2 regions of the Pantoea sp. F_5 genome follow, and region 2 is predicted to be linked to the other one. Evidence: predicted binding sites of a transcription regulator. Region 2 holds the regulator's gene; the other holds the start of a gene.
What was found. The regulator PhoB, encoded in region 2, activates phosphate uptake and scavenging genes when phosphate is short. The targets are predictions, from matches to a motif close to CTGTCATAAAACTGNCNNAT.
Positions count from the first base shown of each region.

Region 1 (14,962 bases), on a different contig from region 2:
CCATTCGCACCTGCTGGTGGCCTGTATTGATGAGGACGTCGTCGGTCAGTGTGCGCTGCACGTAGAAGAGCGGCCCAGACGCCGTCACACTGCCTCGCTGGGGATGGGCGTTGGATGAACGTTACCGGAAGCGTGGCGTCGCCACTGCGCTGATGCATGAAATGGTCTCGTTGTGCGACAACTGGCTACAGGTGAGCCGGATGGAGCTGACAGTGTTCGTCGACAATGCTCCGGCCATCGCCCTTTATCAGCGTTTTGGTTTTGAGATTGAGGGAACGGCGCGCGGGTTCGCCATGCGGCACGGTGAACTGATCGATGCGTACTCTATGGCGCGGATCAAACCCTGACCTGTGATGATGAAAAAGGGCACCTGCTGGTGCCCTTTGTGCTGAAAACCCTGGCACAGTGCGCTGTCAGTCAGCGCCTGCACAGGAAACGAGGTCAGTTTTGTATCAGTAACCCGCACTCAAATCATCAATGCTGCGCGGGTCAGACGCGCCATACAGCATGCCATCCGGCCCAATCATGATGCTCTGGGTACTGCCCATCGCAGGCAGCACCTTCACATGCTGACCTTTGGCTTCCAGCAGACGCAGCGTATCGGGACTGAAGCCCTTCTCCACCCGCAACTGATCCGGCAGCCACTGATGGTGGAAGCGCGGCGCGTTAGTGGCTTCCGCCACGTTCATCCCGAAATCGATGCTATTCACCACCATCTGCAACACCGTGGTGATAATGCGGCTGCCGCCCGGACTGCCGGTCACCAGCCAGGTTTTGCCCCCTTTAGCGACGATGGTTGGCGACATCGATGACAATGGACGTTTCGCCGGTTGCACCGCATTCGCTTCCCCGCCCACCAGCCCGTAGACATTTGGCGTGCCTGGCTTGGCAGAGAAGTCATCCATTTCATTATTCATCAGGATGCCACTCTTGCCCGCCACAATTCCGCTGCCGAAATAGGTGTTCAGCGTGTAGGTCACCGCAACGGCATTGCCCTGCTTATCCACCACCGAGAAATGGGTGGTCTGGTTGCTTTCGTAAGGTTCGAGCTTGCCCGGTTTAATCTCACTGGAAGGTCGTGCCTTCGCCACGTCGATCTGCTGCGCCAGCGTTTTAGCATAGGCTTTACTGGTCAGCGCCTGCCACGGCACCTTCACGAAATCGGGGTCGCCGAGATATTCCGAGCGGTCCGCGTAGGCATATTTTTCCGCTTCCGCCATCACCTGCATGGCGTCAGCGCTGCCAAAGCCCATCTTCGACAGATCGAAGTTCTCCAGGATATTGAGGATCTGCACGATGTGGATACCACCGGATGACGGCGGCGGCATGGAGAAGACTTCATAACCGCGGTAGGTGCCACTGATGGGCGTTCGCTCGACCGCGCGATAGGCCGCCAGGTCAGCTTTATTGATCAGCCCGCCGTGTTGCGCCATCTCGCCGGCGATCTCATCCGCGATTTCACCTTTGTAAAAGGCATCCGGCCCCTGGCGGGCTATCAGTTGCAGACTGTGAGCCAGGTTTTTCTGCACCAGCCGATCGCCCTTCTGCCACGGCGTGCCGTCCGGTTTGTAGAAGATCGCTTTACTGTTGGGATGGGTAATCAGCACCTCTTTGCCGTAGGTTTTCAGGTCATCCGCCAGCGCATCGTTGACCGGAATACCGTCACGCGCCAGTCTGATGGCCGGTGCCAGCAGAGTGCTCAGCGGCAGGGTGCCATATTTCTGCGCAGCCAGCGCCAGTCCGGCGACGGTGCCTGGTGTACCGGAAGCAAGGTGTGACGTCAGTGAAAGCTTACTGTCGGCGTTGCCCTGCTTATCCAGAAACATGTCGCGCGACGCGTGGCCCGGTGCCATTTCACGGAAATCGATAGCGGTAGCGCGGCCAGACGCGGTGCGCAGCAGCATAAAACCGCCTCCGCCCAGGTTGCCCGCCTGAGGATGGGTCACGGCCAGCGCAAAGCCCACGGCGACCGCGGCATCCACCGCATTACCGCCCTGACGCAGAATGTCTACGCCCACCTGGGTTGCCAGCGCATCCACCGATGCCACCATGCCGTGCTGCGCTTTTACCGGGTGAAAGGTATCACTGTCTACGCCGTAGGAGACCGGCGGAGCCTGAGTGGGGGCGGCGTTCGCGCCTGCCACCACGGTAAAACTCATCACCAGCGACCAGCTAAGCTGACGCACTGTCTGCTGCATTTTCATCCTGCCACCACCCCATGTTGTTATTTACATTTTTTTATCATTTCTGCAAGTGCCTACAAATACAGCAAAATAACCGGGGTTAAGTCAAATCAGGAATACATCTGAAAGTAAGGTCTGTGATATCGCGTAAACTTATGGGTGCGACCCTGATATCGGTGTGCGCCGTTGTGCACCCAAAAAACCTGTCGCGATTAAGGAAGGAGGAAAGATGAAAAAGTGGATGATTGTTTTAGCCGCCCTGCTGCCTTTCGCCAGTCAGGCGAACACGCTGAACAGCACCAACGATCCGAATAAACCGGGTTATAACCCGAGTCAGCAGCGGATGCAGTCGCAGATGCAGAGCCAGCAACAGCAGCAACAGCTGAAGCTGCGCCAGGATCAGCAGCGTCAGACGCAGGACATGCAGCGTAAAATGCAGGAGCAGCGCAACAGCGCCCAGCAGCGGGTGATTACTACGCAGCCGGGCCAGCAGAAACAGAACTAATGAAAATCGGGGCCGATGATGTCGATGCTGTCGGTACAGATGGCATCGACGCCCCACGTCAGCAATTCCCGCGCCCGGTCCGGGCTGTTCACGGTATAGACCAGAATCTTCAGGCCCGCGCTTTTCAGCTCTGCAACCCGCTGCGCAGTCAGCACTTTATGGTTGAGGTGGATGGAGACGCACGCCAGCGCCGTGGTCTTTTTCCGCCACTCTGGATCCCAGCTATGCGACAGCAGGCCACGCGGCAACTGCGGCTCGGCCTGCATCGCGGCTTCCAGCGCCTCAAAAGAGAATGACGAAAGCAGCGGTGCGGTCTGATCCTGCCACAGGATCGCAGCAGCCTGCGCCACGGCGCGTCCGGTTTCGGCGTCGCTGCCGGTCGTCGGCTTGATTTCGATGTTCGCCATCATCTGATGCTGACGACAGCGTGCCGCTACCTCATCCAGCCGCGCCAGCTTTTCGCCGGTAAATGCGTTGCCAAACCAGCTGCCCGCATCGAGCTGCGATAACTTCTCCCACGGCAGCTGACCTGCTACGCCCCAGCCGTTGCTGGTGCGATCCAGCGTGTCGTCATGCAGCAGGAAGAGCTGCGCATCCAATGATAATTTGACATCAAATTCAATCATCTGATGACCATACTTTGCGCCGACATCAATTGCCGCCAGGGTGTTTTCCGGTGCCAGTTTACCGCCGCCGCGATGGGCAACGATACGGGGATAAGGCCAGTGTTGTGTGCTCATTCCAGACGCTTTCCATGGGTTGAATCGAAGAAGTGTAACGCATCTGACGGCAGATGCAGCCACAGCGTACTGCCAGGCTGCGGCCGTTCGCTATGGGCTAAGCGTACCACCAGTGGCGTGTCGCCGATGCGACCGTGTGCCAGATTATCCGCGCCCAGCATCTCCAGCGTATCGACGCGTAGCGGGATACCGCCCTGCTCACGGCAGCTGAGCTGGATATGCTCTGGCCGGATACCCAGCACCACCGGCCGGTTAGCCCATTTCGGTTTTGTGTCACTGAGCGGCAGTGCATGCGAGGCGTCGAGGTCAAAGCGTGAGCCGTCACTGCTGAACTGGCCTTTTAGCAGATTCATCGCGGGCGCGCCGATAAACGCGGCAACAAACTGGCTGGCGGGACGCTCATACACGTCGACCGGCGTGCCGATCTGCTCGACGACGCCTTTATTCATCACCATCACCCGCTGCGCCAGCGTCATCGCCTCGACCTGATCGTGCGTCACATAGAGGCTGGTGGTCTGTAAACGGCGATGCAGTTGCTGCAACTCCAGCCGCATCTGCACCCGCAGGCGGGCGTCGAGATTCGACAGCGGTTCATCGAACAGAAACACTGCCGGTTCACGAACGATGGCGCGGCCCATCGCCACGCGCTGGCGCTGTCCGCCCGAAAGTTCGCGAGGCCGACGCATCAGCAGGTGATCCAGCTCCAGACTGCGCGCCGCGTCGAGCACCCGCTGACGAATCTGCTCTTTGCCCATCCCGCGGATTTTCAGACCATACGCCATATTCTCCTCCACCGACATATGGGGATAGAGCGCATAGTTCTGGAACACCATCGCAATACCGCGATCTTTTGGCTCTTCCTGGGTGACTCGCCGGTTGTCGATATAGATATCGCCAGAAGTGACGCGCTCCAGTCCGGCCACCATGCGCAGCAGGGTCGATTTGCCGCAGCCGGACGGCCCGACCATCACCATAAATTCGCCGTCATTGATGGTGACGTTCAGCGGCTGAATGATCTGATTTTTGCCATCGTAGGATTTGGTTACTGCCTGAAGGGTTACGCCTGCCATCTTATTTCTCACTCTCAACCAGACCGCGCACAAAGGCACGCTGCATGACTAACACCACTACCAGCGGTGGGATCAGGGTTAATAACATTGCCGCCATCACTTCGTTCCACTGGGTCGGCGAGCCGCTGCTGGAGATCATGCTTTTTATCCCCGCCACCGCCGTGCCGAGGCTGGCGTCATTGATAATCAGCAGCGGCCAGAGATACTGGTTCCAGCCGTAGATAAAGGTGATCACGAACAGCGCCGCCAGATTGGTTCTGGAGAGCGGCAGCACGATGTCGATAAAGAAGCGCATCGCGCTGGCACCGTCGATGCGCGCCGCTTCAACCAGCTCATCCGGCAGTGACATAAAAAACTGACGGAACAGAAAGGTGGCGGTCGCTGAGGCCATCAGCGGCAGGGTTAAGCCACTGTAGCTGTCGAGCAGATTAAGGTCGGCAATCACCTGAACCGTGGGGAAGATACGCACCTCAACCGGCAGCATCAGGGTGATAAAGATCAGCCAGAAAAAGAGCGTGCGCAGCGGAAAACGAAACCAGACCAGCGCAAACGCCGACAGCATCGACACGGTGATTTTGCCGAAGGTGATGCCCAGCGCCATGATCATGCTGTTGAGCAGCATCAGGCCAAACGCCGGTCCGCTGCCGTTAACGCCGTGCGTCCAGATGCGCGAGATGTTCTCCCACAGGTGTGTACCCGGCACCAGCGTCATCGGCACCTGATAGACCGCCTCGTTATCCAGCGTCGCCGCCACAAAGGCGACATAGAGCGGGAACAGGATGGTGAGCACGCCCAGCACCAGCACGATGTGGCTGAAGAGATCCAGCCCGCGTCGATTCTCAATCATTGGTATTGCACCTTACGTTCAACAAAGCGGAACTGGAGCACCGTCAGCCCGATGACCAGCAGCATCAGCACCACCGACTGCGCCGCGGATGAGGAGAGATCCAGCCCGGTAAAGCCTTCGCGATAGATTTTGTAGATCAGCGTGGTGGTCGCCTGCACCGGCCCGCCGCCGGTCGCGGCATCGATCACCGGGAAGGTATCGAAGAAGGCGTAGATCAGGTTCACCACCAGCAGGAAGAAGCTGACCGGCGTAATCAGCGGCAGAGACAGGTTGAAAAAGCGACGCACCGGCCCGGCACCATCAATAGCGGCGGCTTCCACCAGCGATTTCGGGATAGATTGCAGTGCGGCGAAGAAGAACAGGAAGTTGTAGCTCATCTGCTGCCAGATCGACGCCAGCACAATCAGGAACATCGCCTGGCCGCTGTTCTGCGCATAGTTCCAGTTGTAGCCGATGTGGTTCAGCAGATAGCTGAACAGGCCCAGACCGGGATTAAACAGAAACATCCAGAGCACCGCGGCCACCACCGGGGCAACGGCGTAGGGCAGCAGCAGCAGAGTCTGATAGAGGCGACGCAGTCGCACCACATAATCCACCAGCGCCGCCAGCAGCAGCGAAAACAGCATGCCGAACACCGTGACCATGCCGCTGAATTTTATCGTGGTCCAGAACGAATCCAGATAGTAGGGATCGGCAAACAGGCGTCTGAAGTTTTCCAGTCCGACAAAGCGGCTGGAGAGGCCAAAGGGATCGAGGCTTTGCAGCGAGTACCACAGCGCTTCACCGGCAGGCCAGAGAAAAAAGACCGCGGTGATCAGTAACTGCGGCAGCACCAGCAGATAAGGCAGCAGGCTGGTGCGAAAAACCGGGCGAGAAGAAGACATAGCGCACTCTGATTCAGAAAGAGAGAGGGCCAGCCTGCACTGGCCCTGTCGGGCAGATTACTTCACCTGCTGCTGGAAGCGACGCAGCAGTTCGTTGCCGCGTTTGACCGCGTTATCCAGCGCGCTTTGCGGCGACTGTTTACCGGTCCAGACGCTCTCCAGCTCTTCGTCAATCACGGCACGGATCTGCGGCATATTACCCAGACGCATCCCTTTAGTGAACGGCAGCGGCGGCTTGTTCATCATCTGACGGGTGGCGATATCTGCACCCGGATTTTTATCGTAGAAGCCCTGCTGTTTCGTCAGCTCATAGGCGGCGGTGGTAATCGGCAGGTAGCCGGTTTTCTGGTGCCATTCCGCCGCGATTTCCGGTTTCGCGAGGAACTGCATGAACTCCGCGACGCCTTTATACGTTGCCGGATCTTTGCCTTTCATTACCCACAGGCTGGCTCCGCCGATCAGGGCGTTCTGCGGCGCGCCTTTTACGGTATCGTCATACGGCATCATGCCGACGCCGAAGTTGAATTTTGCGTAGTGGCGGATATCAGCCAGCGAACCGGAGGAGGCGGTAGTGATGCCGCAGTCGCCGTTGTAGAACTTCGCAGTCGGCTCATCTTTGCGGCCAAAGTAGGTGAAATCCCCTTTTTTGTTCATCGCTTCCAGCATTTCGATGTGACGCACCTGCACCGGTTTGTTGAACTCCAGCACCGCATCCAGGCCGTCAAAGCCGTTATTTTCCGTGGCGACCGGCAGCGCATGCCAGGCGCTGAAGTTTTCTATCTGGATCCAGCCCTGCCAGCCGCTGGCGTAGCCGCAGCTCATGCCCGACTTGCGCAGCGCGGCGGCATCCGTGGCCAGCTCCTGCCAGGTTTTTGGGGGCTGATCCGGGTTCAGACCCGCTTTTTTGAAGGCGTCTTTGTTGTAATAGAGCACCGGCGTCGAGCTGTTAAACGGTTGAGAAATCAGTTGGCCTTTGCTGTCGCTGTAGTAGCCCGCAACCGTCGGTACGAACTGCTTTTCATCAAAGGGGATACCGGCATCTTTGAAGACCTGATGCACCGGCACAATCGCCTGTGAAGCCATCATGGTGGCCGTTCCCACTTCAGAAACCTGCAGCACCGCAGGCGCTTTGCCGCTGCGCACTGCCGCGATCCCGGCCGCCAGGCTCTGCTCGTAGTTACCTTTGTAGGTCGGAACGATTTTGTAATCGGGATGGGTCTGGTTAAAGCGCTGAGCCAGCGAATCGACTTCTTTGCCTAACTCGCCTTCCATGGAGTGCCAGAAGGGGATCTCAGTGGCGGCCATGGCATGGCTGCTAAGCGTCAGACCGAGCAGCGCGCTCATCAGGCTACGACGAAAGGTAACGACGGACATAGAATTTTCCTGTGCAGGTAAATACGCGTGAAATCACGGATTTCTGGTTCGCGGAGTAACATGACACGGGGAAATGACGGATTAATAACAGGCAGATGACAGGCGGGTGACAGACTAAAGCGAGGAAAAGAGGACGCTGGCAGCGCGACGGCAAAACGCCCATGCTGCCAGTTTTTAGTGACATAAATTGCAGAGCGATTAGAAGCTGAAAATGCCTGACTGCGACTTTCACTTCATTGAAGTCGAAGGCCGTAGTCGGCACTACCCACACCGACACTCAAGGCCGTCGGCGGCACATTCCGCATCACTTTCAAAGGCCGTGCCCCATCAGGCACCTAAGTAAGCGCTGCGGACGGCTTCGTTGGAGAGCAATGCTGCACCAGTGTCTTCGAGCACCACATGCCCGTTCTCCAGCACATAGCCCCGATCCGCCAGCTTCAGCGCCTGATTCGCATTCTGCTCCACCAGGAAAATCGTCATCCCCTCGCTGCGCAGTTGCTCAATGGTGTCAAAGATCTGCTGAATAATGATCGGGGCCAGTCCCAGCGACGGCTCATCCAGCAGCAGCAGGCGCGGCTGGCTCATCAGCGCGCGGCCAATCGCCAGCATCTGCTGTTCGCCACCTGACATCGTCCCGGCACGCTGGATTTTGCGCTCTTCCAGCCGCGGAAAGAGTTCATACACACGCTTAATCCGCGTCAGATACTCCGGACGGCTGGCAAAAAAGCCGCCCATCGCCAGGTTCTCTTCCACCGTCATGCGCGAAAACACCCGCCGTCCCTCTGGCACGATGGCGATCGCTTCACGCATAATGCGCGCCGTTTGCCAGTCGGTAATCGCTTTGCCATCAAAGGTGATAGTGCCCTGAGTCGCACGTGGCTCGCCGCAGAGCGTGCCCAGCAGCGTAGTTTTTCCGGCACCGTTAGCGCCAATCAGGGTGACAATTTCGCCCTGATTGATATAGAGGCTGACGTTGTGCAGCGCCTGAATTTTGCCGTAATGGGCGCTGACGTTCTCAATGGTTAACATTGCATTTGCCATCTCAGGCCTCTCCTAAATAGGCACGAATGACATCCGGATTATTACGAATCTCCTCCGGCGTTCCGTTAGCCAGCGGCGTTCCCTGATTAACCACATAAATACGGTCAGAAATACCCATCACCAGCTTCATATCGTGTTCAATCAGCAGTACCGACACCTTGTGTTCGCCACGCAGTTCCGCAATCAGCGCATCCAGCTCGTGGGTCTCTTTTGGGTTAAGGCCCGCCGCCGGTTCATCCAGCATCAGGATCGCCGGGCGCGTCACCATGCAGCGCGCAATCTCCAGCCGACGCTGTTGACCATAGGCCAGATTGCCCGCCTGACGGTTTGCCAGATCCAGCAGACCTACCCGCTCCAGCCAGGTTGCCGCACGATCCAGCGCCTCACTCTCACTGCGGCGAAACGCCGGGGTTTTCAGCAGGCCGGAAAACACGCCGCTTTTCAGATGCTGATGCTGCGCGACCAGCAGGTTCTCGATTACCGTCATCTCACGGAACAGGCGCACGTGCTGGAAGGTCCGCACGATGCCCATTCGTGCAATCTTCTGGCCCGGCAGCCCTTCAAGATGCTGCTCACGCAACGTAATCGTGCCGCCGGTGGGTTTGTAAAAACCGGTCAGGCAGTTGAACACGGTGGTTTTACCGGCACCGTTTGGCCCAATCAGTGAAACGATCTCCTGCGGACGCAGCTCCAGCGCCACATTGTTCACGGCTAACAGACCGCCGAAGCGCATCATCAGGCCTTCAACGGCTAATAAAGGCTGACTCATGCTTCTTCTCCTTGTTTACCGGTTCTGAGCTTCAGATGCGGACGCTTCATCGGCAACAGGCCCTGCGGACGCCAGATCATCATCAGCACCATCAGGCCACCCAGCACCAGCATGCTGTATTCATTGAGGTCGCGCATCAGCTCGCGTGACACTACCAGCAGAATGGCGGCCAGAATCACCGCAAACTGCGAACCCATCCCGCCCAGTACCACAATCGCCAGCACAAAGGCGGATTCGACAAAGGTAAAGGATTCCGGGCTGACAAAGCCCTGACGCGCCGCGAACAGACTGCCGGCAAAGCCGGCAAAGGCGGCACTGATGGTAAAGGCGGTCAGCTTAATGCGGGTCGGACTCAGGCCCAGTGAACGGCAGGCAATCTCATCTTCGCGCAGCGCTTCCCAGGCCCGGCCCAGTGGCATCCGCAGCAGCCGGTTAATGACGAACAGGGTCAGCACCACCAGCAGCAGCGCGACCAGGTAGAGGAAGATGATGCGGTCACTGGGATCGTATTTCAGCCCAAAGAAGTTGTGGAAGGTATCCCAGCCGCCTTCGCGCGGGGTACGGCCAAACTCCAGACCAAACAGCGTCGGTTTCGGGATCTGGCTGATGCCATTCGGGCCGCCGGTCAGGGCGGTATTGTTCAGCAGCAGAATACGCACGATCTCACCGAAGCCCAGCGTCACAATCGCCAGATAGTCGCCGCGCAGTCGCAGTACCGGGAAGCCCAGCAGCAGGCCAAACAGCGCCGCAACCATGCCGGAGAGCGGCAGGCACTGCCAGAAGCCAAGACCGTAATAGTGGTTCAGCAGCGCAAAGGTGTAGGCACCGATAGCGTAGAAGCCGCCATAACCCAGCACCAGAAGGCCAGAGAGTCCGACCACCACATTTAAGCCCAGACCGAGCATCACGTAGATCAGCGTCATGGTAGCGATATCAACGGTGCCGCGTGACACCAGGAAAGGCCAGGCGACTGCGGCGATAATCATCACCGTCATCACCAGCTTCTGCTTCGGCGTCGAGCCATCCAGACCGGGCAACACCAGTGCCGGGCCAGACACTTTCTTCAGGCTGCTCTGCCACACCGGACGCAGCAACTGGAACAGAAACACCACCGCACAGCCTGCGGCGATCCAGTTCCAGCGCACGCTACCGGCGTTCTGCACCACCAGATTCGTGCCATCCAGATTCAGGCGCAAACCCATAAAGAAGGCGGCAAGCACCAGCAGCATCAGGGAGGAAATCAGGGCATTGATAAAAGAGGTCTTCATACTTTTTCGACCTCCGGACGCCCCAGAATGCCGGTCGGCATCACCAGCAGCACCACAATCAGCAGGGCAAACGAAACCACATCTTTATATTCCGTGCTGAGATAGGCTGACGTCAGCGCTTCAGCGATACCCAGCACCAGTCCGCCAATCATCGCGCCAGGAATACTGCCAATTCCGCCCAGCACTGCGGCGGTAAAGGCTTTCATGCCCGCCATAAAGCCAATGAAGGGGTTGATCGAACCGTAGAACTGGCCCAGCAGCACGCCTGCGACTGCCGCCATTGCGGCCCCGATCACAAAGGTCAGCGAGATCACGCGGTCGGTGTTAATGCCCAGCAGGCTGGCCATTTTCAGATCTTCCGCGCAGGCGCGACAGGCGCGGCCCATGCGGGAGTAACGGATAAAAGTGGTCAGCGCCAGCATCGCCAGGAAGGTCACCACCCAGATTACGATCTGCATGGTTGAGATGGTGGCGGCAAACCCGTTGCTCTCACCGACCGTCCACTGTCCGGTGATCAGGCTCGGCAGCGCCAGGTCGCGTGAGCCCTGGGTCAGGCTGACGTAGTTTTGCAGGAATATCGACATCCCGATGGCGGAGATCAGCGCAATCAGACGCTTGGATGAACGCACAGGCCGGTAGGCGACGCGCTCAATGCTCCAGCCGTAGGCGCTGGAGATAATGACCGCCATCACAAAGCCAGCTGCAATCATCAGCCAGGTGGTGTCGATGCCCATCATCATCAGGGCGGCAATCACGATAAAGGAGACATAGCTACCGATCATGTAGACTTCGCCGTGCGCGAAGTTAATCATGCCGATAATGCCGTAAACCATGGTGTAACCGATGGCGATCAGCGCGTAGGTGCTACCCAGGGTCACACCATTAAACATCTGCTGAATAAAATAGAGGAACTGCTCGGACATACCTTGACCCTTACTTAACCGATCGCAGGCGATCGGGGTACAAAAAACGCCTGGCAGACGAGCACCAGGCGTTCGTGTCGCTGGTCAGGGAAAACCGGTTATCCGGCTTCCCGCTCACCACAAAACAGCCTGGTTTACTTCACAGCGGTCGAGGTGCCATCGGCATGCCATTTGAAGACGCCGAATTCAAAGCCCTTGAGATCGCCCTTCTCATCCCAGTTCAGGTTGCCCATCACGGTTGGCACCGCTGCGCCTTCCTTGAGGTTTTTCACGATAGCGTCCGGCTCCGCGCTCTTGCTGCGCTCCATACCGGTTGCCAGCGATTGCAGAGCTGCATAGGTGGTCCAGACGAACGGGCCGGTTGGATCCAGTTTCTTCGCTTTCAGCGCGTCAACGATCGGTTTGTTGGTTTCAACCTGGTCGTAGCGTTTCGGCAGGGTCACCAGCATGCCTTCAGAAGCCGCACCGGCGATGTTCGACAGTGAGGCGTTACCCACACCTTCTGGTCCCATAAACTGGGTTTTCAGGCCAGCAGCACGTGCCTGACGCACGATCTGGCCCATTTCCGGGTAGTAGCCGCCGAAATAGACGAAATCGACGTTCTCTTTCTTAAAGCGCGCCACCAGGGTAGAGAAATCTTTGTCACCTGCGGTGATCCCTTCAAACATGACGATGTTCGCGCCCTGCTTTTTCAGGCTCTCCTGCACGGAACGCGCCAGACCTTCGCCATACTGCTGTTTGTCATGCACCACGGCGATACGCTGCGGTTTCAGCTCGCTCATTACATATTTCGCGGCAGTCGGTCCCTGATCGGAGTCGAGACCAGTGGTACGCATAATCAGTTTATAGCCACGGGAAGTCAGGTCAGGTGCGGTCGCGGCCGGGGTGATCATCAGCACGCCTTCATCTTCATAGATGTCAGACGCAGGCTGGGTGGAAGAAGAACAAAGGTGGCCGATGACGTAATGAATGCCGTCGTTAATCACCTTGTTCGCGACCGCAACCGCCTGTTTCGGGTCACAGGCGTCGTCATATTTCACCGCCACCAGCTTGTTGCCGTTAACACCACCTTTGGCATTGATATCTTCAATCGCCTGCGTTGCGCCGGCAAACTGCATGTCGCCGTACTGCGCTACCGGACCTGACATTGCGCCGACAATGGCCACTTTGATATCTTCAGCCAGCGCCGCATGGCTCATCGCCAGTGCTACACATCCCGCCAGTAATGCGCGACCTTTCATTTTCATCCTGACTACCCCATTTGTTTTGTCGTGTATGTTGTGAGTGCTTGCGTTGCCAGATAAAGTCGAAAACTGATTAATGATGAATGAGTTAGCGTACTTTTCTGACATTTATTAGTAATAAGGCTTTATTTTTCAGGTTATTAAACAGGAAGTTTCTTCTGTAAATCAACTGACACATTCAGAATTGACCGGGTTAAACAGCATAATACACTGGATGCAACGGCCGGTTTATGACCACTTTGCCAGCGTGTTATGCTGGATTGATCGCCCGCCATCCCGGTTTACTCCTATTATCCTGGCACCCGGGCCATCTTTTGACCTGTTTTATTGCTGAAAATGTGGTGGCACTCTGGTTGTATACTTTCGCTACACTTTCCCCTTTTTTAGAGGTTTTTGTTATGAAGCTCACTATCCAGCGCCTGGCCGCGCTGACGCCGCAGGACCGCATTGATCTTGGCAAAGTCTGGCCGGATCTGGAGATGGAAAAACTGGAACAGGGTTTAAGTGAGTCTCACCGTCTTTACGCGGCGCGTTTTAATGACCGTCTGCTGGCGGGTTTGCAGCTGGAAATTTCCGGCATCCACGGCAAGGTTCACCGGCTGGCGGTGCGTGATGTCACCCGGCGACGCGGGGTAGGACAATATTTGCTGGAGGAGACGATCAGGCAGAATGGTTCAATCGCGGACTGGTGGATTGCCGATGATGGCAGTGACGATCAGCAGGTACGCGCGGCATTTATGCAGGCATGTGGCTTCAGGGCGCAGAGTGACGGCTGGATACGGGCGGCAGATTAGCCAGACGCAGAAAACAAAAAGGGCGACATTATCTGTCGCCCCTTAAGGTGTTGAAGTGCGTTACGCTTCAATCGCCATACGCAGTTTCTTCATGGCGTTCTTTTCCAGCTGACGGACACGTTCGGCGGATACGCCGTATTGATCGGCCAGCTCCTGCAGCGTGGTTTTATTGTCTTCGTCCAGCCAGCGGGCGCGAATGATGTGCTGGCTGCGCTCATCCAGACCTTCCATCGCATAGCTCAGCTTGTCAGCCGCGTGCGCATCCCAGTTGTCCTCTTCGATGCCATCGGCAAAGTCAGAGGTTTTATCCTGCAGATACAGCACCGGTGCCATAGAACGGCCTTCGCTGCTCTCGTCGTCGGCAGACATATCAAAGGTCATATCCTGCGCGGCCATACGCGATTCCATTTCGCGTACGTCCTTACTGCTTACGCCCAGCTCGCGCGCAACCATCTCGACTTCGTCCTGATTGAACCAGCCCAGACGCTGCTTGGTTTTACGCAGGTTAAAGAACAGCTTACGCTGTGCTTTGGTGGTCGCGACTTTCACAATACGCCAGTTACGCAACACGTATTCGTGAATCTCCGCTTTAATCCAGTGTACGGCGAACGAAACCAGACGCACGCCCACTTCAGGGTTGAAGCGACGTACCGCTTTCATCAGGCCGATGTTACCTTCCTGGACCAGGTCAGCCTGTGGCAGACCGTAGCCGGAGTAATTACGAGCGATATGAACTACAAAGCGTAGGTGTGACAGGATCAGCGTCTTTGCTGCTTCCAGATCGCCCTGGTAATGCAGCCGTTCAGCCAACGCTTTTTCCTCTTCAGCCGAGAGCATCGGCCAGGTATTCGCAGCCCGGACGTAAGACTCCAGGTTGCCAAGAGGAGCAATAGCTAAAGTTTGCATTTCTTTGGTCATTCAAACCCTCACAAATTCAGTGGAATTGCCGCACATTTCCCTGCGCAGACGATACATTACGTCAACGTCGCGCGAGATCCGAAAGCAATCTGTGCTACTTAGAGTGATAAAGTTATCCACAAGTTCAATTATAGCAGTGAATATTTTACACACAGATGACAGGAAGGGAAGAGGGGGAAAATCCTCTGCACCCACCATCGGTAGCAGAGGACCATTATAACAAAAAAATGTTGCAGGCGTTTACTGCGGCGTAAATCGACGTAAATGTTGTACCGTCGCCAGCCAGGCAGCCACCCAACCGATGATGGCCGCAATCATCAGCAGCAGTAATGCTTCATCCCAGGAGAAGCCTTCCAGCGAGAAGGTGGTACCGAATACCGTTGCCACACTGGCGACGACCGA
Region 1 covers NZ_VWUO01000006.1:102,049-117,010, forward strand. Annotated here, with positions in the region: partial or broken gene F3I44_RS09925 (GNAT family N-acetyltransferase) at 1-347, shown strand, start outside; gene ggt (gamma-glutamyltransferase) at 453-2,204, opposite strand; gene F3I44_RS09935 (DUF2756 domain-containing protein) at 2,413-2,688, shown strand; gene ugpQ (glycerophosphodiester phosphodiesterase) at 2,685-3,428, opposite strand; gene F3I44_RS09945 (sn-glycerol-3-phosphate import ATP-binding protein UgpC) at 3,425-4,498, opposite strand; gene ugpE (sn-glycerol-3-phosphate ABC transporter permease UgpE) at 4,500-5,345, opposite strand; gene ugpA (sn-glycerol-3-phosphate ABC transporter permease UgpA) at 5,342-6,229, opposite strand; gene ugpB (sn-glycerol-3-phosphate ABC transporter substrate-binding protein UgpB) at 6,287-7,603, opposite strand; gene livF (high-affinity branched-chain amino acid ABC transporter ATP-binding protein LivF) at 7,931-8,644, opposite strand; gene livG (high-affinity branched-chain amino acid ABC transporter ATP-binding protein LivG) at 8,646-9,413, opposite strand; gene F3I44_RS09975 (high-affinity branched-chain amino acid ABC transporter permease LivM) at 9,410-10,681, opposite strand; gene livH (high-affinity branched-chain amino acid ABC transporter permease LivH) at 10,678-11,604, opposite strand; gene F3I44_RS09985 (branched-chain amino acid ABC transporter substrate-binding protein) at 11,739-12,851, opposite strand; gene panM (aspartate 1-decarboxylase autocleavage activator PanM) at 13,247-13,642, shown strand; gene rpoH (RNA polymerase sigma factor RpoH) at 13,703-14,560, opposite strand; gene ftsX (permease-like cell division protein FtsX) at 14,801-14,962, opposite strand, start outside.
Region 1: ugpB (sn-glycerol-3-phosphate ABC transporter substrate-binding protein UgpB) is a predicted target of PhoB. The motif match lies at 7,675-7,694, and genes of this name have one in related genera.

Region 2 (14,962 bases):
GATCTGTTGCTGTTGCTGCTCGCGCTGTTGTGTCAGTGCCGCCAGCGTCGCCTCACGCTGTGCCAGCAGGGCAAAGTTCTCCTGCCATACCGGCAGCGAAGCGCCCCAGTGCGGCAGATCGGCAAGCTGCTCGCGTAACTGATGCTGTTCGGCAATCGCCTGCTGCCAGCCCACGACCTGCTGCTTCTGCTGCGTCAGGCTGGCCTGGGTCTGGTCGGCATGCTGCTGCTGCCGGGCATTTTCCTGCTGCTGCTCTGCAAGCTGTTGCTGCAGCGTTGTGATGCGCTGATCCAGCGGCAGCACCTGTTCCGTCAGCAGGCTCTCCTGCTGCTGCTGTTCCTGCAACGCCTGCTGGCGGGTGGTCTGAGCGGCTGCGTAGTGCTGCTGATGCTGCTGCTGCTGGTTCTGGGCCTGCTGCTGCGCCGCATTAAGCTGCTGATAGCGGCTCTCAGCCTGCTGCTGTTCACTGCGCAATGCGTCACGCTGCTGCAGTTTAATCCGCAGTTTTTCAACCGGTTCGCTGCGAGCCAGTCGCTGGCGGTCGGTTTCAGCCGCCTGTGAGGCAGCCTGCGCCTGCTGTACTGCCGCTTCAGCCTGCGCACTTTCCTGCTGTAACTGCTCTGCCTGTTGCTGCCACTGCTGCTGTTGCTGCGCCTGCTGATAATCCGCGCTGAGCTGCTGTTCAGCCCTGGTCAGATCGCTGAGCTGCTGTTGCAGCGCGTCGCGGGCGTCGCTATCCAGCAGCGCCATCGCACCCGCCTGGCTGCGCAGCAGATCCAGCTGGGTCTTCGCCTCTTTATGACGCTCGTAGATGGCCGCGGAAATCAGGCCGTAAATTTCGGTGCCGGTCAGCTCCTCCAGCAGTTCGGCGCGTTCACTGGCTTTGGCATTCAGGAAGGCGGCGAACTGGCCTTGTGACAGCATCATTGAGCGGGTGAAGCGTTCGAAATCAAGACCTGACAGGGTTTCGATCAGCTTCAGCTTGTCACCAACCTTATCGGCAACAATGGTGTTATCGTCACAGCGCGCCAGCTCAACGCGCGGTGCCTGTAGCTTGCCGTCAGCGGTGCCGCGCGCGCGGTTCTGGCTCCAGAAGGCGCGCCACGCTTCACCTTTGATCTCAAACTCGACCTCAGCCAGACATTCTGCGCAGTCGCGGGTCATCAGCGCATTCTGGCTCTGGGAAATCGCGCCAAGGCGCGGCGTCTGGTGATAGAGCGCCAGGCAGATGGCGTCCAGCAGGGTGGTTTTACCCGCCCCGGTGGCACCGGTAATCGCGAACAGACCGTTGCTGGCAAAAGGCTCGGCGCGGAAGTCGATGAACCATTCACCGCGCAGGGCATTGAGGTTTTTAAACCGTAGCGTAAGGATCTTCATTGGGTCTCTTCCATGGCGGCCAGCGTCTGGCGGAACAGCGTGGTCATCTCGTCGATTTGCGCCGGTTGCAGCGCCTCATCCAGCGCCAGGCGGCGGGCAAAGACCTCTTCCACCTTCAGCTCACTCAGTGTTTCGTTGTCGAGCCGCGCCAGGCTCTGCTGCCGCTGTTCACGACTGCGGCGCAGCAGCAATACCTCGACCGGCAGTGTGGCGGTCAGGGTTTCGACCTGACGTTGCAGATCGCTGAGGTACTCCTGAGTGGTCACTTCGATGTCGAGCCAGGTCGGTTTTTCCTGCTCTGCCGCACTGAAGGCATTTAGCTGTTCTGCAATCTGCGCCAGCGATCCTTTCAGCACCTGCATCGGCTGCGCCTGCGGCACCACCAGCGGCGTGACTGACTGCAGGCCGCTGGCCGCCAGTTCCAGCAGGAAGACGCTTTTTTCCACGCCCAGCTCATCAAAGCTCAGCGGAATCGGCGAGCCGCTGTAGCGGATATGCTCGCTGCCCGCCACGCGCTGGGCGCGATGAATATGGCCGAGCGCAATATAGTCAGCCGCCGGAAAGGCGCTGGCCGGGAAGGCGTCCAGCGTGCCGATATAGATGTCACGTACGGAATCGCTCTGGCTGACGCCGACGGTAGTGAGATGACCGGTAGCAATGACTGGCAGCGCATAACCCAGTGCCTGGGCAGCGGCGAAACGCTGCTGATAGTGGTGGGCGATTGCCTCCAGCAGCGAGGTCTGTTTGTCGCGGCCCGACTGACCCGCCCGGCTGCGCAGGATGTCGCGCGGGCGCAGATAGGGAATGGCACACAGCAGCGCGCCCGGTTCGCCCTGACGGGTGTTGAGCAGCAACACATCATCCTGCGCCTGCGGAGTCGCGATCACCCGGGTATTGAGACAGGCGAGCAGCTCGCGCGACTCATTCAGCGTCGCCACAGAGTCGTGGTTACCCGCCAGCACAATCAGCTGACAGCCGGTGGGCTGCAGCGCCACCACGAAGCGGTTAAACATCTCGCGGGCGTAGCTGGGCGGCGTGCCGGTATCAAACAGGTCGCCTGCAATAATCAGCGCATCCACCTGATGCTGTTCAATCTGGATCAACAGCCAGTCGAGAAACGCCTGATGTTCCGCCGCCCGACTTTTGTTGTAGAAGAACTGCCCCAGATGCCAGTCCGCAGTATGAATAATGCGCATGATGAGTCCCTGCCGTTGTGATTCGCCGGGGGATTATACTGGCTCTGCGACCAAAGCAAAAAAATGTCGCTGCGCTGTCATAAATGATTACCAGTGAGGTTACAGGCAGGTTATGTTTTTCATAAAAGTGTCACAAATCTGACGCATAATGACGCCGCGAATCTCAGTGACAGCCGTCATAATCAGCAGGAGTAATAATGGCTAAGCGCATTTTGGTTGTGGAGGATGAAGCCCCCATCCGTGAAATGTTGTGTTTTGTTCTGGAGCAGAACGACTATCAGCCAATCGAGGCGGAAGATTATGACAGCGCCGTTGGCAAGCTGATTGAACCCTGGCCCGATCTTATTTTGCTGGACTGGATGTTACCCGGTGGCAGCGGTATTCAGTTTATCAAGCATCTGAAGCGCGAGGCGATGACCCGTGATATCCCGGTGATGATGCTCACCGCGCGCGGCGAAGAGGAAGATCGGGTACGTGGCCTGGAAGTGGGTGCCGATGATTACATTACCAAGCCGTTTTCACCCAAAGAGCTGATGGCGCGGATCAAAGCGGTGATGCGCCGCATTTCGCCGATGGCGGTGGAAGAAGTCATTGAGATGCAGGGGCTGAGTCTGGATCCCTCCTCACATCGCGTGATGTCCGAAACCACGCCGCTGGAGATGGGCCCTACCGAATATAAGCTTCTGCACTTCTTTATGACCCACCCGGAACGAGTCTACAGCCGCGAGCAGCTGCTGAACCACGTCTGGGGCACCAATGTGTATGTGGAAGATCGCACTGTCGATGTTCACATTCGCCGTTTACGTAAAGCGCTGGAGGTCTCCGGCCACGATCGCATGGTACAAACCGTCCGTGGAACAGGGTATCGTTTCTCTGCCCGCTACTAAACGGAGCCTTTACCGTGCTGGAACGCCTCTCCTGGAAGAGATTATTGACAGAACTGCTGCTGGCCTGTCTGCCCGCGGCGCTGCTGGGCCTGCTGCTTGGCGGCCTGTCCTGGTGGCTGCTGCTGAGCGTGCTGGTGGTGCTGTTGTGGCATTTCCACAATCTGATGCGGCTGTCGCACTGGCTGTGGCTCGACCGCACCATGACGCCACCGACCGGGCGTGCCAGCTGGGAACCGCTGTTTTATGGGCTTTACCAGATGCAACTGCGCAACCGGCGGCGGCGGCGTGAACTGGGCAACCTGATTAAACGCTTCCGCAGCGGGGCCGAGTCGCTGCCGGATGCGGTGATCCTGACCACGGAAGAGGGCACGATTTTCTGGTGTAACGGCCTGGCGCAGCAACACCTTGGCCTGCGCTGGCCGGAAGATAATGGCCAGAATATCCTCAATCTGCTGCGTTACCCGGAGTTCTCCCGCTATCTTCGTCAGCGCGATTTTGACAAGCCGCTGACGCTGGTGCTGAACAACAAACTTCACATGGAATTCCGCGTCATGCCCTACAGCGAGGGGCAATGGTTACTGGTGGCCCGTGATGTGACGCAGATGCATCAGCTGGAAGGGGCGCGCCGCAACTTCTTTGCCAACGTCAGCCATGAGTTACGTACACCGCTCACCGTGCTGCAGGGCTATCTGGAGATGATGAACGACTCGGTGATGAGCGAGCCTTCGCGCAGCAAAGCGCTGCACACCATGTCGGAGCAGACGCGTCGCATGGACAGCCTGGTGAAACAGCTGCTGACGCTGTCGCGCATTGAAGCCGCGCCTGCGATCGATCTCAAAGAGAAGGTCGATGTGCCGGTGATGCTGAAACTGCTGCAGCATGAGGCGGCGACACTGAGTGGCGGTCGGCACGATATCCATTTTCATACCGATCCCCATCTGAAAGTGTTCGGCAACGACGAACAGCTGCGCAGCGCCATCTCCAACCTGGTTTACAACGCGGTGAATCACACTCCGGAGGGCACGCGGATCGATATCAGCTGGCTGCGTGGCAAGCAGGGCGCAACCTTCCGGGTGTGCGACAACGGGCCGGGTATTGCCTCAGAACATATTCCGCGTCTGACCGAGCGGTTCTACCGGGTTGATAAAGCGCGTTCACGCGCCACCGGCGGCAGCGGGCTGGGACTGGCGATTGTGAAACATGCGCTGAGCCACCACAACGCGCGGCTCGATATCACCAGCGTGCCGCATAAAGAGACCTGTTTTACCTTTACGCTGCCCGCGAGGTTGATTGTCAGCAGCGTGATGCAGGAGAATGCCGTTCATTAATCGCTGCCGGATCTCGCTGATGCGCCTCCTTCTTTTGTTAATCATCTCTCTGCTGCCGGGCCTGGCGCTGGCCCAGCCCGGCGCGCTCTCCGGCAATCTCAGCAGCGTCGGATCTGACACGCTCGGCTATCTGATGACCCTGTGGGGCGAAGATTTCAGCCGCCAGGCACCGGGCGTGAATGTGCAGGTTCAGGCCTCTGGTTCGTCTACCGCGCCGACCGCGCTGGCGGCGGGTGCCGCTCAGCTCGGGCCGATGAGCCGACCGATGCAAGCCGACGAACGCCAGGCCTTTGAGGCGCGCTACGGCTATCCGCCGCTGGCGGTACCGGTGGCGATGGATGCCCTGGTGGTGGTGGTCAATCAGCGCAATCCACTGCAGCAGATTGAACCGCATCAGCTCGACGCTATTTTCTCCATTACCCGCCTCTGTGGCGCGCACAATGTGCCGCTGCGCTGGGGTGATCTTGGTTTAACCGGCGACCCGTGGCGCAAACGACCGATTCAGCGTTATGGCCGCAACTCCGCCTCCGGCACCTGGGGGTTCTTCAAACAGCAGGTGCTGTGCAAAGGCGATTTCCGCAGCGACGTAGCGGAGTTTCCCGGCTCGGCTGCGGTGGTGCAGGCGGTAGCCGGGAACCCGCGCAGCATTGGCTACGCCAGTTTTGGCTTTCATCTCAGCGGCGTAAAAATGCTGGCGGTGATGAATGACCAGGGGCAGGCGATTGTTCCGGATGCCGATGCTATTCGCAGTGGCCGCTATCCCTGGGCGCGTCCGCTCTATCTCTACGTCAACAAAGCGCCGGGTAAACCGCTGCCGCCGCTGGTGGCCGCGTTTCTTCAGCAGGTGCTTTCTCCTCAAGGCCAGCGACGGGTCAGCGAAGCGGGCTACCTGCCGCTGTCTGAAAGCCAGATGGCGCAGGCGCGCGCAGCGCTGCAATAATCTTCCAACCTGAATTTTTTTCACCATCGCTGAATTTTCTTCAGTTGCAGACAAAGGTGACTCGTGTCACTCTGCATTCAGACATATAGCCATCCAGATGGCTATTTATATCAGAATGTAATTATTTCCTGCCGTAATCATTTGCAGGAGAGACAGGAGTGATCATGCAAAGAGAAACCGCCCCGTTCCGCGCCGACACCGTTGGCAGCTTCCTGCGTCCCGCTGCGATTAAGCAGGCACGCGAACAGTTTGCAGCCGGAGAGATTGATGCCGCCGCCCTGCGTCAGGTTGAAGATGCGGCAATCCGCGACGTGGTCGCGAAACAGCGTGAAAATGGTCTGAAAGTGTTGACAGACGGCGAGTTCCGCCGTGGCTGGTGGCACTTTGACTTCTTCTATGGTCTTGACGGCGTTGAGAGCTATGAAGCAGAGCAGGGCATTCAGTTTAATGGCGTGCAGACCAAAGCGCATGGCGTGAAAGTGGTGAGCAAACTCGGTTTCCCGGCGGATCACCCGATGCTTGACCATTTCCGCTTCCTGCAGAGTATTGCCGGTGATGCGGTGCCGAAGATGACCATTCCCAGCCCCAGCGTGCTGCACTTCCGCGGTGGCCGCAAAGTGATTGATTCGGTGGTCTATCCGGATCTGGCGGACTACTTCGACGATCTGGCGCAGACTTACAAACAGGCGATCAAGGCGTTTTACGACGCGGGCTGCCGCTATCTGCAACTGGATGACACCGTCTGGGCGTATCTCTGTTCCGAAGATCAGAAGCGCGATATCCGCGCACGTGGCGACGATCCGGATCAGCTGGCCCAGACCTATGCGCAGGTGCTGAATAAAGCGCTGGAAGATAAACCTGCCGATCTGACCGTGGGTCTGCATGTCTGTCGCGGTAATTTCCGCTCAACCTGGATCTCAGAGGGCGGCTACGGACCCGTGGCAGAAATCCTGTTCGGCAGTGTCAACGTGGATGCATTCTTCCTGGAGTATGACAACGCCCGTTCCGGCGGCTTTGAGCCACTGCGTTACGTTAAGCCGGGCCATCAGCAGGTCGTTCTGGGCCTGATTACCACCAAAGTGGGTGAGCTGGAAGATCCGGCGCAGGTGAAAGCCCGGCTGGAAGAGGCGACGCAGTATGTCAGCCTGGACCAGATCTGCCTCAGCCCGCAGTGCGGCTTTGCCTCTACCGAAGAGGGCAATAGCCTGAGCGAAGCGGAACAGTGGCAGAAGATTCGTTTAGTGGTCGATATCGCTAATCAGGTCTGGTAATGCTGTAACGTTGTGCAGACAGGCGCGTAAAACGCGCCTTTTGTGTATCTTCCGGGCCATTTATGCGGGGTTTTCTCACGCTCTGTCTGTTATTTAAGCACATCATCTTGTGTGCCTGCGGCAAAAATTAACGCTATCCACTGCCTTTTGAAAAAATGGCGGCATAACCTTCTGGTTTTCCGATCCTGTATTGCCTTTCACCGCTATAAACGTTTTACTTAGCGCCGTTGTCGATCCATCCCTCTGTGAACAGAATAAAAGCAGCTTAAATCACCTGCGCTTTACCCTGCGACGAGCATAATGCGCTGACATTGTCAGCCTGGTCGCGGTTTGCACGCAGCGAGGGGACAACACTAACCCAACTTCCACCGCAACATCAGTGACAGGCCGTATGACACATCGTTTAACTTCGAAGGACATTCTCGCGCTGGGCTTTATGACATTCGCCCTGTTTGTTGGCGCGGGCAACATCATTTTCCCGCCCATGGTCGGTATTCAGTCTGGCGAACACGTCTGGACAGCCGCGATTGGTTTTCTGATTACCGCAGTCGGTCTGCCTGTGATGACTGTGATCGCGCTGGCCCGCGTCGGCGGCGGCGTGGATGCGCTCAGCACCCCCATTGGCAAGGTCGCTGGCATCGTGCTGGCCACCGTGTGCTATCTGGCTGTCGGGCCGCTGTTTGCCACCCCGCGCACGGCAACCGTCTCGTTTGAGATGGGCATTGCACCGCTGACCGGCGATGGCGCGCTGCCGCTATTCATCTATAGCCTGATCTACTTCGCGCTGGTGATTGGCGTGTCGCTCTATCCGGGCAAGCTGCTCGACACGGTAGGGCACTTCCTGGCACCACTAAAAATTATCGCGCTGACCGTGCTGGGTGTGGCTGCACTGGTCTGGCCTGCGGGCGGTACCATTCCGGCGACCGCGGATTATCAGCGTGCGGCGTTCTCCAGCGGTTTTGTTAATGGCTATCTGACCATGGATACGCTGGGCGCGCTGGTGTTCGGCATCGTGATCGTTAATGCCGCCCGTTCACGCGGCGTTGATAATGCCGCACTGCTGACCCGTTATACCGTGCTGGCAGGACTGATTGCCGGTCTGGGGCTGACGCTGGTCTACCTCTGCCTGTTTAAACTGGGCGCGGGCAGCGGCGCGCTGGTGGATCAAAATGCCAATGGTGCCGCGATTCTGCACGCGTATGTTCAGCATACCTTTGGCAGCATGGGCAGCTTCTTCCTGGCCGCGCTGATCTTCGTCGCCTGTATGGTGACCGCCGTCGGCCTGACCTGTGCCTGTGCGGAATTTTTTGCGCAATACCTGCCGTTGTCGTATAAAACGCTGGTGTTTATTCTGGGTCTGTTCTCGATGGTGGTGTCGAATCTCGGCCTGAGCCACCTGATTCAGATCTCCATCCCGGTACTGACGGCGATCTATCCGCCCTGTATCGTGCTGGTCGTACTGAGTTTCACCCTTAACTGGTGGAATAAGAGCAGCCGGATTATCGCGCCAGCGATGCTGGTAAGCCTGCTGTTTGGCATTGTTGATGCGATTAAAACCACCGGGTTTAAAGATTTGCTACCGGCATTCAGTCAGCATCTGCCGCTGGCTGACCAGGGTCTCGCCTGGTTGCCACCGTCGCTGGTAATGCTGCTGATTGCCGCTGTTGTGGATCGGGTGAAAGGACCGGAACAGGTGACGGTTCACTCGTAACAGAGCGCACTGATTCTTCTTTAACCACGGGCTTGCCCGTGGTTTTTTCATTTCACAGGTACAGGTTGTTATGCAAGAAACCAACAAGCTCAAACGCGGACTGAGCACGCGCCACATCCGTTTTATGGCGCTGGGATCGGCGATTGGCACCGGGCTGTTTTACGGTTCCGCCGACGCGATAAAAATGGCCGGACCGAGCGTGCTGCTCGCCTATATCATCGGCGGAGCAGTAGCCTACATCATCATGCGCGCGCTGGGTGAGATGTCCGTTAACAATCCTCAGGCCAGCTCATTCTCACGCTACGCACAGGACTATCTTGGGCCGATGGCGGGCTATATCACCGGCTGGACCTACTGTTTTGAAATCCTGATTGTGGCGATTGCGGACGTCACCGCATTCGGCATCTACATGGGCGTCTGGTTCCCCGAGGTGCCGCACTGGATTTGGGTGCTGAGCGTGGTGCTGATCATCGGTGCCGTCAACCTGATGAGCGTGAAGGTGTTCGGCGAAGTGGAGTTCTGGTTCTCCTTCTTCAAAGTCGCCACCATCATCGTGATGATTCTGGCCGGTTTCGGCATGATTATCTGGGGGATTGGCAATGGCGGTCAGCCGACCGGTATCCATAACCTGTGGACCAACGGCGGCTTCTTCGCCCACGGCGTCGTCGGCATGCTGCTGTCGCTGCAGATGGTGATGTTCGCCTATGGCGGCATCGAAATCATCGGTATCACCGCCGGTGAAGCGAAAGATCCGGAGAAGTCGATTCCGCGCGCGATTAACTCGGTGCCGTGGCGCATTCTGGTCTTTTATGTCGGCACGCTGTTTGTGATTATGTCGATCTACCCGTGGAACCAGGTGGGGACGTCGGGCAGCCCGTTTGTGCTGACCTTCCAGCATCTGGGGATCGCCGCAGCCGCCTCGATTCTCAACTTCGTGGTGCTGACCGCGTCACTTTCGGCGATTAACAGCGATGTCTTTGGCGTGGGCCGCATGCTGCACGGGATGGCGCAGCAGGGTCATGCGCCGAAAGTCTTTATGAAGGTCTCGTCGCGCGGGATTCCGTGGGTGACGGTGGTGGTGATGATGTTCGCCATGCTGATTGCGGTCTATCTCAACTACCTGATGCCGGAAAAAGTCTTCCTGGTGATCGCCTCGCTGGCGACCTTTGCAACGGTGTGGGTCTGGATCATGATTCTGCTGTCGCAGATCGCCTTCCGTCGCAAAATTGGCAAAGAGGCGGCGAGTAAGCTGCAGTTTGCGCTGCCAGGTGGCAGCTGGACGGCGGGTGTTGGCGTGGCGTTCCTCTGCTTTATTATCGGTCTGATTGGTTATTTCCCCGATACCCGCATTTCACTCTATGTTGGCATGGTGTGGATTGTGCTGTTGCTGCTGGGCTATAAGCTGGTACGTAAACCACGCTAATCTCCTGTTCTGCTCTCCCTATTTTTGGGGGAGCAGAACCCGCCATTTTCCTCTTTTATTTTCTCATATCGCTGCTTATTTTTGTGATCTGCGCCAAAACGCTGACTTCTTTTATTACGCGTTAAGCCACTGTCAGCGAAATAAGACTCTGCGCGCGTTTATTACGGCGCATGTATCCCGAAAACATTATTTAAACGGGCAGTGAATATCGCTGAAGGTTACAGGCGGGCAAAGGTGTTAATGGTGCTTCATGCGCAGGAACGTGCGGCTATACGGGCACAGCGTACTAAAGAAGCCGAGAGGCGAAAATAAAAAACGGCGAAACCAGTCGCCGAAATACGCAAGAATTACAGGAAAATAGATAATAAAGGGATGATTGACAGGACTATCGTAAATGAAAATGCGTGGCGCTGATAGTCAGGTTAATTAAATAAGAAAAGGTCGGAGTGACGTTAATTAACAGCGGTTAACATTATTAAGGCCGCATTGCGGCTGCGGCCTTAATTTGATTAGCGACAGACTCAGGGCAATATAACCGAAACCGGCAGTACAGCGCTGTTATCCAGGTTTTTCCGGAGCTGAGTCAGTGTGGATTGATAAGGGCAGAGCAGGCCGACATCGGTAACTCTGCAGTCAGGCTGATGCCATTCCTGGTGTAATAACGGATGTTTATCATCAATCGGTTGCAGCTGACGGAGTCCATCCAGACTCTGCGCCTGAAAATAGAGCCTTAAAAAACGCTCGCCGCTGCGCGTGTCGCGCCAGCGCTCCAGCACCAGACTGCTGCCCGGCGGAATGTTACCGCGAGAATAGCCGGGTAACTGCCAGTTAAAGTCCATCAGGGTGCGCACCATCGCAATGTTGGTGTCATGCGCGACGAAAATCAGCCAGCGACCCGGCGAGCTATCGGCAGCGATCGCCTCCAGCATCGTGTTGAGCAGTATCGAGCCACGGCGTTGCGCCAGGTAGAATAGGTCGTTGCTGAGATCGTAGTTGGCGGTCAGCAGCGGTAGCAGGGAGGTGATCTGCGCGGCCGAGGTGATATGGCCCCAGGCGAGCTGATCGAAAGGCAGGTTTTCGCTGTAGCCCAGTCGCAGCGTCTCAACCATGCTCGCCATCACGCTCAGCCCGTAAACGTAACTATTCCCGTTGCGGGTTTGCCGGAACGTCCAGGGCGCATCAAACAGGGGACAATCCGTTGCGGGGGGACAGACGGCGGCTTTCAGTTGCTGAATCGCCGGCTGCAGTTGCTGTTGCAGGTGTGCCAGATCGCCCGCTTTCTGCTGTTTAGCAGCCCGTTCCTGCGCGGGATCGGGCCGGGTGACCGTCAGCTTTTCACTCTGAAACAGGGGATCAACATCGCCCGCGACGTGATGCACGGTTACGCCGCAGCCGGGAAACGCGCCGTCCATCAGCGCCGCAGCCGTGGCACGGGTGCGCTGCAACGGACTGGCGCGCACGTAAACCTGATCGGCATCCGGACAGCCCGTGCCCAGCAGGCCGAGCTGGCGATAGTGCTCGCCTTCCCAGCGTCCTTTATTCACCACGGCACTGTAGCCATGACCCGTCAGCTCGCCATCGGCAGTGGTCCACTGTGTCCAGGGTTGCTGGCTGGCGGCTTCAATCTCTTTACGATTGCCTGGCGTGGGTGGACGTACGCCGTGACGGCTCAGTTCAACCACTTTCTCCAGCTGGTAATCCGCCGCCTGTGATGCCGGGCTTAACAGCCAGAGAGAACCGAGCATCAGCGCACAGCGGCACAGGGTTGGCAGCGTCATTTACTCTTCCAGTGCGCCGTTGCCGGTCAGCGCTTTAATTTTTGGATACAGGGCCGCATTGGCCAGCAACACCGGGTTACCGTTTTTCAGGCCTTCATTACGCAAATAATCATTGGTGACGCCGCCTGCTTCGCGCATAAGAACGATGCCCGGCAGACTATCCCACGGATGCATATGCGCTTCGTAGTAACCAATCAGCCGACCGGCTGCCGCCCAGGCGCTGGTCAGCGCACCCGAACCGATGCGAATAAACATACCACCCTGTTCAATTAAGCCGCCGATCAGGCGTGAGACGCTTTCGCCCGGCGTCCGGCTGGAGTTACTGATGCCAAGTAATCCCTCATTGAGATGCGCTGCGTCATGAACCTGCAGGCGACTTTCATTCAGCCATGCTCCCTGGCCTGCCCGTGCGTGGAACAGCTCCTGATGATTGGGATCGCAGACTACACCGATCACCGGTTCGCCTTCGCAGAGCACCGCCAGCGAAACGCACCAGTTAGGCAGGCCGTTGACGAAACAGGCGGTGCCATCGATTGGATCGACAACCCAGATAAAGGGCGCGCCCTCAACCTCGCCGCCGCTTTCTTCGCCATAGACGCTATCCTCAGGAAAACGTTCAGCAATTAAGGTCTTAATTAATGCCTCAACGTTACGATCAGCCTCGCTGACCACGTCCTGCAAATCCCTTTTGTGTTCCACTACCAGTGTCTGACGCTGCTGATACCATGATAAGGCCCGGCTGCCCGCCGCACGGGCGATGTCGCAGGCGTAACGGTAACGCGCGTCTATTTCAGAATGCGAAGCGGATGACATCTTTTCCTCTTATGATTTTTTTGCCATAACGAACGGAAGGCGCGCCTGAACAGGCGGTCTGGCTGTGAAATTGACTTCACTATTGTTAAGAAAGGCTTCATTAAGCCGCAGATAAGCAGCAATGGCAAGATGGTGCTGAGCCGGGTGGCCGGCTTTTTTCATCAGGTAAAAGCGCGTGTCCGTCAGCCCGGCAGCAGAGGATCGGGTTTTAGAGGGTTCTGCTGGTCGCCAGCGCCATTAAACGCGGATAAAAAACAAAAAACAGCGCTTCCAGCTGATCATAATGTTGCGTGAAATCGTGGTAAGAGTCGCGCAGTGCCGCCAGTCGTGGACGGCGGCTGGCCATGCCGTGCAGCACCCGCTCCAGCCGCGCAGGCTGGGCATAATGCTCAAACCACCGCTCGCGCCACATCACCGCGTTGAGTGCCTGAAATTCAGGAGGCGTGTCGGCCAGCTGCGGCAGGATTTCGCGCTGGGCGGTGGCAGAAAACTGCACCAGCGTCTGGTCGGGCGTAAATTGCTGCCAGTGGCGGGCCAGAAAATGGTCCCAGATGACGTCCAGCGTAATCGGGGCCACACGATAGGTTTCCGCACGAAACAGCTGACGGGCGCTGCGCACTTCCGGCAGCGCATCGGTCATCACATCCAGGCGACGATGCATCAGAATGCCGTCTGCGACAGGCGCGGACCAGTGCTGGTGCGGGTTGCCACGCACAAAATCGGCCATTAAATTGCCGAGTAAGGAGCTGTCGGCCAGCTTAGCCAGATGGAGATGAGCAAGGAAGTTCATGCCGCATTATAGGCAGAACTGCCTTTGCGCAGCCAGTTGTTCAGAATTGGTCGGTTTTCCGCTAAACTGTGCCGCCTGTTTTTGCCTGAGAAAGAACATTTCAATGCGTGTCGCCGATTTTGCTTTTGAACTGCCCGAATCCCTGATTGCTCACTATCCCCAGGCGCAGCGCAGCGGCTGTCGTCTGCTGTCGCTCGACGGTCCCAGTGGTGCGCTGTCGCACGGTGTTTTCACCGACGTGCTGGATAAGCTGAATCCAGGCGATCTGCTGGTGTTCAACAACACCCGTGTGATTCCGGCGCGCGTCTTTGGCCGTAAAGCCAGCGGCGGCAAAATCGAGATGCTGGTGGAGCGGATGCTCGACGACAAGCGCGTGCTGGCGCATGTGCGCGCTTCAAAAGCGCCGAAGCCGGGTGCAGAACTGCTGCTGGGCGAAGATGAGAGCGTGAAAGCGACCATGGTGGCACGCCACGATGCCCTGTTTGAGATCGCGTTTGATGATGAGCGTGCTGTGCTCGACATCCTCAACAGCGTCGGCCACATGCCTCTGCCGCCTTATATCGACCGTCCGGATGAAGAGGCGGATCGCGAGCTTTACCAGACGGTTTACAGTGCCCGTCCGGGTGCCGTCGCGGCCCCGACCGCCGGTCTGCACTTCGATGAACCGCTGCTGCAGGCGCTGAAAGAGAAGGGCATTGAGATGGCCTTTGTGACGCTGCATGTAGGTGCAGGCACCTTCCAGCCGGTACGTGTCGAAACCATCGAAGAGCATCACATGCACGCGGAGTATGCCGAAGTGCCGCAGGAGGTTGTCGACGCGGTACTGGCCTGTAAAGCGCGTGGCAACAAGGTGGTTGCTGTTGGCACCACTTCCGTTCGTTCACTGGAGAGCGCCGCCAAAGCGAGTCAGGATGCCCTGATTGCGCCGTTCTTCGACGATACCCAGATTTTCATCTATCCGGGCTATGAGTATCAGGTGATCGATGCACTGATTACCAATTTCCATCTGCCTGAATCAACACTGATTATGCTGGTCTCGGCGTTTGCCGGTTATCAGCACACCATGGCCGCGTATCGCGCAGCCGTGGCTGAGCAATATCGTTTCTTCAGTTATGGAGACGCGATGTTTATCAGCAAAAATCCGCAGGCGCCGCTGGAAAAAGTGGGCGACTGATTTATTAACCGATAGCCGGAATCGCCTGTCATGCGACTGAAGGTTATCTGCATCGGACTGTTTCTCCGATGGAGGCTTTGTGAAATTTGAACTTGATACCACAGACGGACGCGCACGCCGTGGCCGTCTGATTTTTGATCGCGGCGTGGTGGAAACCCCGGCGTTTATGCCCGTTGGCACCTACGGCACCGTGAAAGGCATGACGCCGGAAGAAGTGCAGGAAACCGGCGCGCAGATTATTCTGGGCAATACCTTCCACCTCTGGCTGCGTCCC
Region 2 covers NZ_VWUO01000011.1:48,091-63,052, reverse strand. Annotated here, with positions in the region: gene F3I44_RS15570 (AAA family ATPase) at 1-1,377, opposite strand, end outside; gene sbcD (exonuclease subunit SbcD) at 1,374-2,573, opposite strand; gene phoB (phosphate response regulator transcription factor PhoB) at 2,771-3,460, shown strand; gene phoR (phosphate regulon sensor histidine kinase PhoR) at 3,475-4,788, shown strand; gene F3I44_RS15550 (PstS family phosphate ABC transporter substrate-binding protein) at 4,808-5,728, shown strand; gene F3I44_RS15545 (cobalamin-independent methionine synthase II family protein) at 5,893-6,999, shown strand; gene brnQ (branched-chain amino acid transporter carrier protein BrnQ) at 7,391-8,710, shown strand; gene proY (proline-specific permease ProY) at 8,781-10,133, shown strand; gene F3I44_RS15530 (histidine-type phosphatase) at 10,655-11,911, opposite strand; gene F3I44_RS15525 (inositol monophosphatase) at 11,912-12,724, opposite strand; gene F3I44_RS15520 (ACP phosphodiesterase) at 12,933-13,514, opposite strand; gene queA (tRNA preQ1(34) S-adenosylmethionine ribosyltransferase-isomerase QueA) at 13,618-14,688, shown strand; gene tgt (tRNA guanosine(34) transglycosylase Tgt) at 14,768-14,962, shown strand, end outside.